DNA from 3 places in the Roseibium salinum genome. Region 2 is predicted to be linked to each of the others. Evidence: predicted binding sites of a transcription regulator. Region 2 holds the regulator's gene; each other region holds the start of a gene.

What was found. The regulator PhoB, encoded in region 2, activates phosphate uptake and scavenging genes when phosphate is short. The targets are predictions, from matches to a motif close to TGTCATNNANCTGTCAT.
Region 1: phnC (phosphonate ABC transporter ATP-binding protein) is a predicted target of PhoB. The motif match lies at 946-962, and genes of this name have one in related genera.
Region 3: ON753_RS22685 (esterase-like activity of phytase family protein) is a predicted target of PhoB. The motif match lies at 912-928, and genes of this name have one in related genera.

Annotation. Positions count from the first base shown of each region.
Region 1 covers NZ_JAPEVI010000003.1:1,900,179-1,902,444, forward strand. Annotated here, with positions in the region: gene phnC (phosphonate ABC transporter ATP-binding protein) at 57-890, opposite strand; gene ON753_RS13340 (DapH/DapD/GlmU-related protein) at 1,285-1,911, shown strand; gene ON753_RS13345 (helix-turn-helix domain-containing protein) at 1,994-2,266, shown strand, end outside.
Region 2 covers NZ_JAPEVI010000003.1:2,266,887-2,269,152, forward strand. Annotated here, with positions in the region: gene ON753_RS15050 (GcrA family cell cycle regulator) at 167-694, shown strand; gene phoB (phosphate regulon transcriptional regulator PhoB) at 995-1,693, opposite strand; gene phoU (phosphate signaling complex protein PhoU) at 1,766-2,266, opposite strand, start outside.
Region 3 covers NZ_JAPEVI010000003.1:3,897,377-3,899,642, forward strand. Annotated here, with positions in the region: gene ON753_RS22680 (multidrug effflux MFS transporter) at 1-766, opposite strand, end outside; gene ON753_RS22685 (esterase-like activity of phytase family protein) at 999-2,266, shown strand, end outside.

The DNA of each region.
Region 1 (2,266 bases), 370 kb from region 2:
GGGACACTCCCCGAGAGTTCTCGATTGTGATGACGTGGTTCAAGTGCGCAGCCGGCTCAAACCGCCGCCGCCGCCGGCGTCATCGCACCGGCGGATTCCTGGGCGCCGGACCTTCCGGCATCGATGGCAGTGGACGTCGCCGCCTCGTTGAAGCTTTCATCCGCGCCGTAGATCGCCCGCGCGGCGGCGGTCGTCAGCTCTTCAGGCGAGCCGTCGAACACGATGAACCCGTCGCGCATGCCGATGACCCGGTCGCAATAACTGCGTGCCGTATCGAGCGTGTGCAGGTTGCAGATGACGATCTTGTTGTCGCGCTCGTGGATCTGGCGCAGGGCATCCATAACGATCTTGGCGTTCATCGGATCGAGCGAGGCGATCGGCTCGTCGGCGAGGATCATGTGAGGGTCCTGCATCAGGGCGCGGGCGATGGCAACGCGCTGCTGCTGGCCGCCGGACAGCTCCTCCGCGCGTTTGGTTGCCTCCTGGGAAATGCCCAGGCGGTCGAGCGCGGCGAGCGCGGCGTTTACATCGTCGGCGCTGAAGACGTTGAAGAGGCTCTTGAACGTGCCGTGGCCGTTCAACCGCCCGAGCATGACGTTGGTCACCACGTCGAGGCGCGGCACCAGGTTGAACTGCTGGAAGACCATGGCGCAGTCGCGCTGCCAGCGGCGCATCATGCCGCCCGTCAGCCGCAGGATGTCCCGGTCCTCGAACAGGATCTTTCCGGAGCTTGCCGGAGTCAGGCGGTTGATCATGCGCAGCAGGGTCGATTTGCCGGCGCCCGAGCGGCCGATAACACCCACCATCTGCGGCTTGCCGATATTAAAACTCACCCTGTTGACCGCGGTCCGAGACCCGAAGGTCTTGGTCACTTCCTGAAACTGAATCACGTGCCGGCCCCGTCCGTGTTTGTTCGTCGTTCCCGGCGACATGAGCCATCGGACCGTTACAGCCGGATGACACTTCCTTGACGGCACGGCCAAAGATTTGTGACGCTTGGGTGACGCCTGCGCCGCCGGCCCGGAAAAATTCAGGAAAACGGGGAAGTTCCGCCATGCGGCCGGAGCTTTGATGACGGCCTGAGCGCAAGCCCCGAATGCGTTTTTCTGCCCAGAGGATCGCAAGGATTGCCGAACGGGCATCTTTCAGATCCAGGTCTTCAATATCGCTCCGCTTCTCCAGATGGTGAATCAGTCATCCTCCCGTCACAGAACTGTCACTCCCCTTGTCGCCCCGACCGGTAAAAGGCTCTAAACCTTCCCTGCCGATAGTGATGGAGTTCCCATGTCTGCCCCGAGCCAGAAGCCTTCCCTGAGCGAAGCCGCCAATATTCACCCGGAGGCGCATGTCCTTGATTGCGAGCTTGGCATCTGGACGGAGGTCGGCGCGCGGACGGACATGCGCGAAAGCCGGATGGGGGACTATTCCTATATCGTCCAGGACGGGGACGTGATCTGGTCGACCATCGGCAAATTCTGCTCCATTGCCCGGCGCGTGCGCCTCAATCCCGGCAATCACGCGACCTGGCGCGCCTCCCAGCATCACTTCACCTACCGCGCGGCTGCCTACGGGCTGGGCGAGGACGATGCCGAGTTCTTCCAATGGCGGAAGGACGACTGGGTGACCATCGGGCATGACGTGTGGATCGGGCACAACGTCACCGTTCTTGCCGGCGTCACCATCGGCACCGGCGCGATCGTCGCGGCAGGCGCAGTGGTCTCCAGGGACGTGGCACCCTATACGGTGGTCGGCGGTGTCGCGGCCAGGCCGATCAAGCGCCGCTTCACCGAAGCCCAGGCGGAGGCTCTCATGGAGATTGCATGGTGGGACTGGAGCCACGAGCAGCTGAAGGACCGGCTGCCGGATTTTCGCCAATTGTCGATCGACGGCTTTATCGAGAAATACCGCTGAGGCGGTCTCCCGGCGGGCGAAAGTGATCTCTTTCAGCGCATGACGGTTTCAAACCGGCGCCCGACTGCGCTAAAATCGGCCCATGTCAGTTGAGACCGCAGTGCTGCAAAACAACCTCGGCCCGTCCTTGCGACGATGGCGGGTGCTGAACCGCGTCAAGCAGCAGGCCCTGGCACGGGACCTCGGCGTCTCGCAAAGCAAGGTTTCCCGCTGGGAGAGCGGCGCGGCGGAACCGGAAGGGGCCGACCGCCTGAGGATCACGCAGCTGTTGCGCGCCCGGCCCGAAACCGCTGCGGACCGGGCTCTTCTGGAGCTGGTCTCCAATGCCGCAGGTCCGGTCCACCTGGTCTGCGAT
Region 2 (2,266 bases):
TTTAAGACCAGTGGTTGCCTCACAAATTAACACTATTGTAACCTCTGGGCAGTCAGACACGAGATCTCGTGACGTCAATCGGATACAGGCACTAGATATGCCGATCGAGCGCATGCTTGTCACGAGGCTAATGGCCGCCGGTCGGTCAAATAAAAAGGGTGCGGCAATGAGCTGGACGAACGAACGGGTTGAGCTTCTCAAAAAGCTTTGGAGCGACGGCTTGAGCGCCAGTCAGATTGCGGGCGAGCTGGGCGGGGTGACCCGCAACGCCGTGATCGGCAAGGTGCACCGGCTGGGCCTTTCCGGCCGCGCCAAAACGGCCTCCAACCCGTCCAAACAGCGTCGCGCACGACCCAACGCTCCCGCGGGCACTTCGGCACCGAAGAAACCGGCCGCCCAGCCGCAATCGATCGGCGCGACCGCCCTGAAGGCCGATTACGCACCGGCTCCGGTGGCCGAAGCAAAACCGGAACCGATCGCGGAACTGGTCCCGATCTCCCAGCGTGCAACGATCCTGACGCTGACCGAGCGGACCTGCAAATGGCCGATCGGTGATCCGGCAACGGACGACTTCTATTTCTGCGGCCGCCAGTCGGATGCCGGCGTGCCCTATTGCGCGCACCACTGCAAGATCGCCTACCAGCCGGTCGCCGACCGCCGCCGCGACCGCAAGGTGATCGCCCAGGCATCCTGACGCAACAGTTCAGCTCAGACTTGAAGTGCCCGCCGATCCGGTGGGCATTTTTGTTTTCTGACCCTGCGATCTCCATCGCCAGCCGGGCGCGCCGGGATCGGAGAGCCGCAAGCCCGTTCTCCTTCCATCCTACACGACAGACCTCGGCTCACCGGTCCCGGATCTGCGCTTCGCTCCGTCCGGGAGGACGAAGGAAAGGTTGTCGCTAGGCTAGGCCGGGTGCACCACGGCTATGGGCATTCGTGAAGGGGGTGCCCGTTTTCGGCAGTGCGGGCGGCGCGGCAGTGGCGCCTCTACGGTTCAGCCTGTTGCCGAGAACTGATCGTTGAAGGCGTACCCGGCGCCGCGGACGGTGCGGATCGGGTCACTGGCCTTGCCCTTGTTGAGCGCCTTGCGCAGGCGCCCGACATGGACGTCCACGGTGCGCTCGTCGACATAGACGTCGTGACCCCAGACGCCGTCGAGCAACTGCTCGCGCGAGAAAACACGCCCGGGCGACGTCATCAGGAATTCCAGCAGACGGAACTCCGTCGGCCCGAGATGGATCTCCTTGGCGTTCCTGCGGACGCGGTGCGTTTCGCGGTCCAGTTCGATGTCGCCGGAGCGCAGCATGCTCGACACCACTTCCGGGCTTGCCCGCCGCAGGATGGCGCGCACGCGGGCCATCAGTTCGGGCACGGAGAAGGGCTTGACCACGTAGTCGTCGGCCCCTGTCGCCAGGCCGCGAATGCGCTCGGCCTCCTCGCCGCGGGCCGTGAGCATGATGACCGGCAGACGTTCGGTATCTTCACGGGCACGCAGGCGCCGGCACAGTTCAATTCCGGACAGGCCCGGCAGCATCCAGTCGAGGAGCAGGAGATCCGGGAGGCTTTCCCTCAGCCGGAGTTCCGCTTCATCGCCGCGGACACAGGATTCAACCGTGTATCCTTCCGCTTCCAGATTGTATCGCAACAGAAGGCTGAGTGGTTCTTCGTCTTCAACGATGAGCACCTTCGGCATACAGTATCGCTCCACTTCCCTCACCGGCGCCGAGCGCCGGACAGTTCATTCCTGGCGTTCAACGAGCAAGGTTCAGGCAGGACCCATGGTTTCGTCCATCTTCGTGCGCTCTTCCGGCAGGCGCTCACCGGTGACCATGTAGTAGACGTTCTCGGCGATGTTGGTCGCGTGATCGCCGATGCGCTCGATGTTCTTGGCGCAGAACAGGAGATGGACACACTGGGTAATGACCCGGGGGTCTTCCATCATGTAGGTCAGCAGCTCGCGGAAGATCGAGGTGTAGATCGCATCGACCTCGGCATCGGCCTCCTGGACCCGGCGCGCGGCTTCGGCGTCCTTGCGGGTATAAGCGTCCAGCACCTGCTTGAGCTGCGACAGGGCAAGCTCGGTCATGTGCTCGACGCCGATGGCAAGCTTCTTGGACTGCAGCCCGCTGTCGATGGCAATCGCCCGCTTGGCGACGTTCTTGGCCAGGTCTCCGACCCGTTCCAGGTCGTTGGCAATCCGCGTTGCCGCGGTGATTTCCCTGAGGTCCTGGCCCAGCGGCTGGCGGCGGGCGATCATTTCGATCAG
Region 3 (2,266 bases), 1.6 Mb from region 2:
CATTGAGCGCGAAGACGAGGCTGAAGGTCGTCGGGGTCAGCTGGTACTCGGTCATATAGACCAGGGGAGCGGCCGCGAGGAACACGAAGAAGCTGGCCAGCGAAAAGCCGGCGATCAGCGTCAGGCCCATGAACTTGCCGTCGCGCAGCAGATAAAGGGCGCTGCGGATCATCGCGGCCGGGTCGATGCGGCTGCGGCGGTCCGCCGGCAGGGTTTCGGGCAGCTGCAGCGCCATGAGCACCATGGCTGCCAGGGCGATGACGCCGAGTGCGGCGAAGATCATCCGCCAACTGCCGAACTGGATGATGATGCTGCCGGTCAGCGGCGCGAGCATCGGCGAAATGCTGATCACCAGCATGACCAGCGCCATCAGCCGGGTGGCCTGCGTGCCGGTGTGAAGGTCGCGCACCACTGCGCGCACGATCACCATCGGTGCGGCGGCGCCGAGCGCCTGGATGAACCGGCCGAGTGTCAGCGCGGAGACATCCGCGGCGGTTGCGCAAAGAGCCGAACCGGCAATGAAGACAAGAAGACCGAGATAGACCGGCGCCTTGCGGCCGAACCGGTCGGCCAGCGGCCCGTAGACCAGCTGGGCGACGCCGAAGGCGATGAAATAGACCGTGAAGGTCATATGGACGGCTGCGTCGTCCGTCTCAAGGTCCCGCACGATCTCGGGCATTGCGGGAAGATAGAGGTCGATGGCAAACGGGCCCACGACAGCGAGAAGCCCCAGCACGACTGCGGAGCGCACGAAACCGATCTGCATTGGAATTTTCCGATTAAAAACTGCGCGGAACGCGCAAATGGGGAGAAGGCGGACGTGGAGGAATGGCGTGGAGGGACGGGCGGGCCGTGCCCATTTCCTATCACGTAAGCGGTCCTGCGGCAACTTCAAGTGCTCTATGCAAGCTTGTCATCAAACCTTCATGCAAGTGTCACCGGATTTGTAACCGGCGCGACTAGCTTGCCGCCACCTCAACCCCATGGGAGCTAGTGCAATGGCAAAACTTCGTGGCCGCCTGCTGAAGGGCGTCAGCCTTGCTGTTTTATTCGGCTTTGTGGCCGTTCCGGCGGCGCAGGCCGAGTATTTCGAGCGCGTCAATACCTATCCCGTCTACAAGACGCTGCCTGAAGGGGCGGATCCTTCAACGCAGACCGTTGCCGAGATCATTTCCGCATCCAAGGACGGCCGCACGCTGGTCTTCACCGACAGCCCGGGAGAGGCGGTCGTGTTCGTCAACGCCGCCAACCCGCTGCACCTGCGGCCGATCGGCCGCGTGGATCTCGGCGGCGAGCCGACTTCCGTTTCCGTCGGTGCGCACGCCGCCTATGCGGGCGTCAACACGAGCGAGAATTACGTTGCCCCGTCCGGCCACTTGGCGGTCATCGCCCTGGACGGCACGGGCATCAGTGCGACCTGCGATGCCAAGGGCCAGCCGGACAGCGTTGCGATCTCCCCGGACGGCAGGTTCGTTGCCGTCGCCATCGAGAACGAGCGCGACGAGGATCTGAATGACGGCGTGATCCCGCAAATGCCGGCCGGTCACCTGGCGATCTTCGAGCTCGACGACAGCGGCGCTCCGGTCAATTGCGACGCCGTGCGCGTCGTCGACTTGACCGGCCTTGCCGATGTGGCGCCGGCGGATCCGGAGCCGGAATTCGTCGCCATCAACGCGCAGAACCAGGCCGTCGTCACCCTGCAGGAAAACAACCACATCGCCGTCGTCGACCTGGCCAGCGGTGAAATCGTCACGCACTTTTCCGCAGGATCGGCATCGGCGGAGAACATTCCGGTTTCCAAGGCGCGCATGAGCGATGCTTCCGGCTCGATCGGCGATGTCGCGCGCGAGCCGGATGCGGTTGCCTGGCTCGATAACGAGCGTTTCGTCACCGCCAACGAGGGCGACTATCAAGGCGGGTCGCGCGGCTTCACCATCTGGAACGCAAAGGGCGAGGTGCTGTTCGACAGCGGCAATCGGATGGAACACCTGGGCATGGCCCACGGCCACTATCCGGCAAAACGCGCGGCCAAGAAGGGCACCGAGCCGGAGGGCGTCGCGGTCGGCACGTTCGGCGGCGACAAGCTGATCTTCGTCAATTCCGAGCGCGGCAATTTCGTCGCCGTTTTCCGCGACACCGGCAGGGAGCCGGAATTCGTCCAGTTCCTGCCGACCCATGTGGGGCCGGAAGGCCTGCTGGCGATCCCGAACCGGGATCTTTTCGCCGTCGCCAACGAAGTGGATGAAGACGGCGTGCGGTCTCATGT